Regions from separate parts of the Halomonas sp. H10-9-1 genome, predicted to be linked through region 2. Evidence: riboswitches for the same ligand, from Rfam matches in the RefSeq annotation. Region 2 holds a riboswitch; the other holds the start of a gene.
The links. A riboswitch is a leader RNA that binds a small molecule or an ion and turns the genes downstream of it on or off. The one in region 2 is predicted to bind cobalamin.
Positions count from the first base shown of each region.

Region 1: linked by a shared signal. The riboswitch ahead of NFH66_RS10665 (cobalamin-binding protein) and the one ahead of NFH66_RS00880 (TonB-dependent receptor domain-containing protein) in region 2 are both predicted to bind cobalamin.

Region 1 covers NZ_JAMSHO010000001.1:2,309,883-2,314,288, forward strand. Annotated here, with positions in the region: gene NFH66_RS10660 (cobyrinic acid a,c-diamide synthase CobB) at 1-1,145, opposite strand, end outside; gene NFH66_RS10665 (cobalamin-binding protein) at 1,257-2,177, opposite strand; cobalamin riboswitch at 2,303-2,545, opposite strand; gene cbiB (adenosylcobinamide-phosphate synthase CbiB) at 2,708-3,697, opposite strand; gene NFH66_RS10675 (adenosylcobinamide amidohydrolase) at 3,690-4,394, opposite strand; gene cobT (nicotinate-nucleotide--dimethylbenzimidazole phosphoribosyltransferase) at 4,391-4,406, opposite strand, start outside.
Region 2 covers NZ_JAMSHO010000001.1:179,261-183,666, reverse strand. Annotated here, with positions in the region: gene NFH66_RS00885 (cobaltochelatase subunit CobN) at 1-745, opposite strand, end outside; gene NFH66_RS00880 (TonB-dependent receptor domain-containing protein) at 760-2,583, opposite strand; cobalamin riboswitch at 2,738-2,970, opposite strand; gene NFH66_RS00875 (bifunctional adenosylcobinamide kinase/adenosylcobinamide-phosphate guanylyltransferase) at 3,028-3,453, opposite strand; gene NFH66_RS00870 (histidine phosphatase family protein) at 3,405-4,046, opposite strand; gene cobS (adenosylcobinamide-GDP ribazoletransferase) at 3,998-4,406, opposite strand, start outside.

The DNA of each region.
Region 1 (4,406 bases), 2.1 Mb from region 2:
GAGTGGTGATAGGTGTGGCCACGCAACTCACCGCGGTCGCTGCGCAGGCTCTGCAGCCCCAGGGCCTTCAGCTTGCCGGCCATGCGTACGCTGCCCGGCAGCAACCCCAGCATGGCATGCGTCTCACCCTCGCCATCGGTGAGCGCCTCCGTGCAGGCCATCAGCCCACCGCACTCGGCCAGGAGCGGCCTGTCCGCCGCAAAGTGGGAGCGGATGGCATCGCGGATGCCGTCATTGGCGGCCAGCGTCCTGCCATGTAACTCCGGATACCCCCCCGGCAGCCAGAGGGCATCCGCCTCGGGCAGTCCGCGATCCTTCAGGGGAGAGAAGAACCTCAGCGACGCGCCCAGCTGCCGGAGCAGGTCGAGGTTGGCCCGGTAGATAAAGGCGAAGGCAGCATCGCGGGCCACGGCAATGCGTACGCCATCGAGCAGGCGCGGAGGCGGCTCGGGAGCCCCGGCTTCCAGGGTCACCCGCGCCGGCAGGCGATCGAGGCCGGCCTCGGCGAGCACCGCGGCGGCGGCATCCAGCTGGCGGTCTAGCCCCTCGAGTTCACCGGCCTGCACCAGGCCCAGATGGCGGTCGGGAATGGCCATGGCAGCGCTGCGTGGAATCGCCCCCAGCAGCGAGATTCCCGCCGGCAGGCTTTCCCGCAGCATGTCGCCGTGTCGAGCGCTGCCGATGCGGTTGGCGATCACTTCCCGCACCACCATCCGCGGATGGTAGGTGGCCAGCCCCTGGGCCACGGCACCGAAGGTCTGGGCCATGCCCCGAGCATCGATCACCGGCAGTGCCGGAATGCCCGCCAGCATGGCGAGATCGGCACTGGAAGGCTCGCCGTCGAACAGCCCCATGGAGCCTTCGACCAAGATCAGATCCGCCGACTGCGCTGCCTCGGCCAGACGCCAGCGACACTCCTCCTCACCCGTCATCCAGGGATGGAGCTGATAGACAGGCTCCCCCGATGCCACTTCCAGCACCATCGGATCGAGATAGTCCGGGCCATGCTTGAAGACCCGCACCCGGCGACCGGCATTGCGGTGCAGCCGTGCCAGGGCGGCCGTGACCATGGACTTGCCCTGGCCGGAGCCGGGCGCGCTAATCAGTGCGGCGTGGGTCTCGCCGCGAATCGGGGTCGTGGTCATGTTCACCTCACAGGGACTAAGACAGGGGCACCGTCGAGCTCAACGCTGGCCAGTCGCTGGCCGTAGAGGCGCACCAGACCACGGTGGCCAGCGACCTCGCTCGGCACGGGCCTAACGGCGTGCACGCGCCGCCTCCAGCTTCTCGCAGAACAGCCGGCTGCCCTCGAGCAGGCGCGGCGTGGGTCGCTGGATCAGCGACGGCGGAACGAAGAAGAGGTTGCCTTCTGCCACGGCGGTCAAGCTGGGGTACTGCTCCCAGTGAGTAAGCCATTGGCGGTTCTCCTCGCCCATGCCGCCGGCCAGTATCGCCTCCGGGTCGGCGCCCAGCACCGACTCGTCGTCGATACGCGGCACCAGGCGCTCGAGGCCACCGAAGACGTTGTCGCCACCGCAGGCGGTCAACACCTTGCCGATCAAGTGGTCATCGTTGACGGTCATCAGCGGCTCGTCCCACACCTGATAGAAGACACGCACCGGCGAGCGGTCGGCGTAGCGGTCACGGATCTCCGCCATGCCGTCGCGAAACCGCGCCGCTTCCTCATGCGCCGCCTCGTGGGTGCCTGCCAGGTCGCCCAGCCGTTCGATGGCGCTTGCCACCCCCTCGAAAGTGCGCGGCTCCAGGTAGAACACCGGCACACCCAGCGCTTCGAGGGTCTCCAGCTGCTCGGCCGGGTTGCCGGTGACCCAACCGATCGCCAGGGTCGGACGCAGGGCCGCCAGGCGCTCCATATCCAGGCGCATATGGCTACCGATGCTGGCCACTTCGCGCGCCTCGGGGGGGTAGTCGCTGTAGTCGACCACCGCCACCACCGCCTCGCCGGCGCCGGCGGCATAGACCAGCTCGGTAGCCCCCGGCGACAGCGCGGCGATGCGCTCGGCCGGCGCGGAGAGGCATACCTCGCGTGCGGCATCGTCGATGGCACACACCTCGGCACGGGCCGGCACTGCAACTGCAGCCAGTGGCAGCACGGCCAGGGAGAAGGTGGTCAGGGCGAAGGTGGCCAGGCCATGGGAGGTATGAACGGTTTTCATGAATGCCCCTTGCTTGTCGTACCAACCCGTACGCTGCGGGTCTGTTCTGGGCCGATGCAAGGGAGTTCAGGCGGGAGTGCGGCCAGGCGAGTGGCAACTGCCCTGCCCGAGACCGCCCTCCGCGATTCGGCATGCACTCTCCGGCCGGTCTCCGGGCTGACGAGCGAAGGGGCAGTACCTCTGCCGGTCCTTCAGGGCAACCGCCTTCCCATGCCTTGGCACAGTGGCATCACGGTCGCTCTTGTCTCGATCACCGTTGCGGGGGCAGCGTCGGAATGGCGGACTCGCTGGAGGAGCACCGCGCACCGACTTCCCGTTTCACCCCGACGCAGTGACGCGCCTGGGGCACCCAAGAGTGCGCACAAGCTAGCAAGGCGCAGCGTCGTGGTCAACGTCGCTGCTCCGAAGGCATGCTCAAAACTCTTGTATTTCAGCTGGTTGCAGAGGCTATGGCGCAAGCGCCAGCAGGCGGCCGGGCTGGCCCCCATGCCGAGGCCAGTCATGGGAGAAGCTCCCCGGCTCTCGTGCACTCATGACAGTGCCTCTGCGAGCAGCACCAGCGCCGCCAGCAGCGCCAGAAAGCCCAGCCAGCCGCCGTGCATCAGCCGAACGGTCGCACCGATATGGGCATGACGCAGCGGCTCCCGAGGCGTCCCCAGGCGGGCGCGCTCGGAGACCTCGCCACGGTAACGGTTGGTGCCGCCGAGCCGAACGCCCAACAGGTTGGCCACCATGGCCTCGGGCCAGCCGCTGTTGGGGCTCGGGTGCCTGGGCGCTTCGCGACGGGTAGCGGCCAGGGCACCGCGGACATGGGGGGGGCGCGCCCCGCGGGCCAGGCAACAGGCCCCTAGCCACAGGGTCAGGGCGGTGAGCCGGGCCGGCAGCCAGTTGGCGGCGTCATCCAGGCGCGCCGAAGCCCGGCCGAAGTCGCGGTAGCGCTCGCTGCGATAGCCCACCATGGAGTCCAGGGTGTTGACCGCCTTGTAGGCCACCGCCAGGGGGGCGCCCCCCAACAGGGCGAAGAGGAGCGGCGCGGTGATGCCGTCCACCGTGTTCTCGGCCACGGTCTCCACCGCCCCGCGGGTCACGCCTTCCTCGTCCAGCTCCTCGGTGTCGCGGCCGACGATCAGGGAGAGCGCCCGGCGCGCCGCGGGCAGGTCGCCCCGAGCCAGCGGGGTGGCCACCGCCTGGGCGGCGTCCCGCAGGCCACGAATGGCGAGGCAACTGGCCAGCAGCCAGCCCTCCGCCAGCCAGCCCAGCCAGGCATGAACGCGCTCCAGCAGGGCGATGCCGGCCCAGGCCAGCAGGCCACTGCCCGCCACTACCAGGGCGGTCATCAGCGCTCCGCGGATGCGGCGCGCCCGGGGCGACCCATGGTTCCAGGCGCGCTCCAGCCGGGCGATCACCGCCCCGATGCCCACCACCGGGTGGGGCAGGCGGCGCGGGTCGCCGATGGCCAGGTCCAGAACCACGGCGGCCAACACCAGGGCCAGCAGCGCAGGCGAGAACGGTTCAGCCATGGGTGCCCTCCTCCATCGCCTGGCGCCGCCGCCACTCCCGGGAGGCCAGCAGCGAGGCGCGGGTGGCCCGATAAACCGCCCGGCCCAGCTCGCGACCGAGCCGTGTTCCCGAACCGGCATAGGGGGTCACCTCGCCCACTTGCGTCGCGGCAACGGCCAGGCAATCGGTGGAGGTGCCGCTGGCCGGCGTGCCGCTATGGGGGTCCAGCACCCCGAGGGAGTGCAGGGCGCGCACCTTGGCCTCGCTGGCCGACAGGCAGGCGTTGACCAGGCCGCCGTCGGTGAGGTGGCCATCGATCAGGAGCAGGGTATTGATGGTGCCTACCGGCCGAGGATCCCCGGCCAGAGGGGCGGCGATATCCACGGCATTGCCGGCCCCGGCGGTCACCGCCGCCAGCACCCCCTGCCCCGCCTCCACGTGCAGGTGTTCAAGGCGCACCGCGGTCATCATGGCCAGGCTCTCGCCCGCCGGCAGCCGCCGCGCCGCCAGCCAGTCGGCGAGATCCGCCGCCGGCGCGCCCCCGGCGTACCCCTTGTCCACGTGGAAATTGCAGAAGTGCCGCCGCCAGCCGAAGCCGCCGCCCACCAGGGCGCTACTCAGGGTCCAGAGCGGGCGCGAGGCGGCCAGGTGCACCCAGTCGGCGGTGACGTCGAGGGTGATTCCCGGGCCGAAGGCGAGACGTTGTTCCGACGTCACGGCGCGGTGTCG
Region 2 (4,406 bases):
GCAGCTCACGGTCGCCGGGGCGGTCGCCGCTGTCGAGGTCGAGGATCGCCACGACCGGCCCGGCCCCCAGCCCCAGGCTGGTGGGGTCGGTAGTGGGCGCATCATCGCCGCCCCCCGGGCGGGCGTGGAGCCATGGCCGATAGTAGCGAATCGCCGCTCGCGGCGATGGCTCGGGCACGTCCAGCTCATGGCCGGCCGCGGCGAGCAGCCAGCGCAGCAGGCCATCGAGGTGCTCGGGGCTACGCCCCTGGTAGTAGGCACGCCCGGTCAGCCACCCAGCCTGGGTGGGGAAGCGCTCGAGTTGTGCCGTCAGGTGCTCGGCTGCCGCCACGTCGGGGGCAGGGCCTGCCACCAGCTCGCCGAGTGTCGCGGCGTCGAGCCCGGCCAGCAGGCGCACACCGCCCAGCCGCGACAGGCGCGTCAGGCGCCTGTCGCCGTTGATGGCGAGGATGGGGAAGTCGCGCCGGGCGGCGGCGCTGTCGACCAGCCGCGCCAGGCGCCCCACCTGGTCGCCGAACACCGCCGCCAGCAGCAGCGCATCGGCGCCGTCGAAGAGCGCGGCGAGCTCGGCATCGTCCGCCTCGGCCAGCTGCTCCGGCGTGCGCAGGACCACCTCATGCCCGGGGTGAGCATCGAGGAAGCGCGCCGCACCGGCGGCGAGCTCGGCGGCCGAGCGCTCCGAAACGACGCCGACCAGCGTGCCCGCCGAGGCCAGCACCGGCAGCAGGGCGAGCAGCAGCGCCATCGCCCCCCGCGCCATCACAGGGCCCCGAAGTGCACGCTGAGGAAGGCAGCGCGACCGGCATTGATATAGTCGCGAGCGGTCTCGTACTCCTTGTCGAGCGCGTTGTCGACCGTCAGTCGCGCCGACCAGTGCGGTGCGAAGTCCCAGCCGGCGCGCAGGTTGAGCAGGCCGAAGCCGGCCAGGCGCTCCTGGTTGGCGGCGTCATTGTAGCGATGGTTCTGGACGACCCAGGAGCCGCCCATGGACCAGTCGCCGAGCTCACGATCAACGTCCAGGCGCAGGCTCTGAGTGGCGCGGCGCGGCAGGTCGTTGCCGCGGCTCTCTCCCTCACCGCGATCCTCCGGGTCGAGATAGGTGAGCGCGGCCTGCAGGGTCCAGTCGCCCAGCTCCGCACCGGCCGCGAGCTCCGCACCACGGAGGCGCGTCTCATTGATATTCTGTGGAGCCCACAGGCCGCTCTCTGTCGGCGCCCAGTCGATCATGTCATCGATATCGGTCTGATAAAGCGCCGCATCCCAGAACCAGGCACGGTACTGGCCACGAGCGCCGACCTCGAACGTTTCGGAGGTTTCAGCATCGAGATCGGAGTTGCCACTGCCAGGCCAATAGAGATCATTGAAGGTGGGCGCCCTAAAGGCAGTGCCATAACTTGCCCGCAGAGTGTGGTGAGTATCCAGGTCATAGCCCAGTGCCAAGCTGCCGGTTACCTCATCACCATAGGCCTCGTTGTCGTCATAGCGCAGGCTGGTCTGCAAGGCGAAAGGAGAGAAATCGAACAGGCCCTGCGCGAAGACGGCAACGTTGTCGCGGCTATCAACCTCGTAGTCGTTGGTGCTGGACACCTTGTCTTCGCTGTACTCCGCCCCGGCCACCAGTTCGTGGGCGCCGAAGGCGAAGGTATTCTGCCAGCGCGCGGCCTGGGTACGGGTATCGATGATCGAGAAGCCAAAATCATCAATGCTCTCGTATTCGTCACGCGCCTCGCTGAGTGTCACGCGGCTACGCCAGTATCCGCTAATTGGCAGTTCGCCATAGATGCCCGTCACCTGCTGGACAAAGTCATTCTCGCCACCGTCGTATTCATTGCTGCCGCGCGCGCGCAACGCCAGTAACCCGACTTCCGCGCCGGTATCCCACGTATGCGACATGCGCGCCAGCGCCGTGGTGTTGTCGTAGCCCATATCGTCTCCGCCACGGCGTATCGGCTCGCCGTCGGTATCGAAGCGGCTGGCGGCGAAATGGTAGCGCGTGCCACCCTCGGCACCGGAAAGGCTGGCACTATAACGCTGGGTATCGAAGGAGCCACCGCCAAGGGAAATGCGCGGTGCGGGCTCACCCTCGCCTTCCGGCGTAAACAGCTGCACCACCCCGCCCATCGCATCGGCGCCATAGAGACTGCCACGCGGGCCGCGCACGATCTCGGCGCGCTCGAACATGCGCGGATCCAGGGATGACCACGCCGCACCACCCGCGGTCGCCGAGCGCAGACGGATACCGTCGATCAATAACGTCGTTGATTTATTGTCGGTACCGCGGATATAGACGCTACTGCTCTTGCCGAAGCTGCCATTGGAGATGACATCCACGCCCGGCTGACCGCGGAAGAGGTCGGTCAGGCTGGTGGGATCCTGGCGACGCAGGGTCGCCTCATCGAGCAGGGTGACGGAAGAGAGCGTCTCGTCGGCGGTGCGCGGCGCCAGCGCGGCGGTGATGACCAGGGGGTTGAGGTCGACGGCGGTGTCGCGGCTGTCGGTCTCGGCCTGAGCCTGGATGGCCAGGGGGATAAGCGCCAGGCCGAAGGCGGCCAGGCCCCGCGGAGCGTTGCGTGTGGTGTTCATGAATGTCCCTTGCTCGCCGTGCCTACCCGCACAGCATTGGTACTGCATTCACCGAGACGGCAAGGAACGAGGGAGGGAAAACGACAGCAACAGCGTCAACCCCGCTTCGTGGTCACCCACCGTAACCCGGCATGAAGGGAAACACGGGGTTCCATGTTTCCTACGCTCTCGGGCCGGTCTCCGGGCTGACGAGCGGACGCAAAGCGTCCCGGAAAGCCACCTTCCCGTGCCAAGCGGCACAGTGGTATAGGGCGTTCCTAAACTCGATCACCGTTGCGGGGGCAGCGTCGGACTGGCGGACTCTCGGCAAGAGCACCGCGCACCGACTTCCCGTTTCACCCTGGCGCGTCTGCGCGCGCCTAGGGCACCTGAGAGTGGCGATAAACTAGCAATCCGAACCCATAAGATCAACGACGCCGACGTACCGGAACACGACATGCCCTGTTATTTCAATCGCTTGACGAGTCCATGACGAACGTAGCAGACGCTCTCGGCGCGCGCGGCGGCATCCTGCGCCAGCCAGCCGGCAAGGTCGCGCAGGCGCCGCGTCGACGCCGCCATTGGCACGATGCCGCGACCTATTTCGGACAGGACCAGCACCACCACCGGACCACCCCGGCGTTCGACCGCCACCAGCGCATCGAGCGTGGCGACGAGCCGCTCACGCAGCCGGTCGTCATCAGGCTCAGCGCCCAAGGCGCCCTCGAGCCAGGTGGTCCACCCCGTCAGCACCAAGGGAGCAGCGGTGATCGACGCACGCCAACTCTCCAGCGGAGCGCCGGGCGCCAGCCGGTGCCAACAGGCGGTAGGGAAACGCTCGGTTACCGCCTCGTGCTTGCCGGCGCAGGCACCGCCGATGAAGAGCTGCATTGCCACCTCCCCTCCCGTTGCATGAAGGTCAGCCGGCGGCCCTCGGCCTGTCCCACGCTGCCCTCCCAGAAATCGATCGCCTCGAAGCGTCGGCGCAGCTCGCGGATCACGCCGCCATGGGTGACGATCAGCACCCGCTGGAGCGCCTGCGACTCCACGTCGGTGAACAGCTCGCCCAGCCACTCGCCCAGGCGCTGACGCAGGGCACGGGCGGATTCTCCGCCGGGAGGCGCCTGCTCGCCCACGCTGTCGATCCAGGCACGGTAGGCGGGCAACGCCTGGAGCTCCGCGTAGCGCTTGCCCTCGTACTCGCCAAAGTCGAGCTCGCGAAGCCGTGCGTCAAAGCGCGCTATCGGCGCGGCGTGCCGCCCCGGATAGGCATGCGCCAGGGTCTGGCGGCAGCGCATCAGGTCGCTGGCGTAAACGGCATCGAAGCACTCGCCGTGTAGCGCCTCGCGTAGCCGATCCAGGCCGGGCTGCCCCTCGGGCAGCAGCAGGGGAATGTCACGCTGCCCCTGGTAGCGGCGCTCGATATTCCAGGCCGTCAGCCCGTGACGAACGACCACCAGCTCCAGGCGATCAGCAACAGCCATAGTTCTCCTCCCTCGATGGCAGCCCCCACGATATCGCCATTGATGCCGTTGAAGCTGCGCGTCATGACCCGCTCATAGCCGAACAGAAAGGGCAGCAGGCCGACGAGCAGCCACGGCCAACCGGCCAGGGGCCAGAACAGCGGGACCAGTGCCAGCAGGGCCAGCGGTAGATCGCACGGACCGAGATGCTGGCGCCACCTCCACGCCAACCCCTCGCGGCGGGCGCAGGGCGCCAGGCGCAGCAGTCCCACGGCACCGAAGCGGGCCAGCGCCGGCACCGCCACCAGCACGCCCAGGGGTGCCCCGGCGGTGAGCAACGCCCACAGCATCAGGCCCTTCCAGGCCAGCAGGAAAACCAGC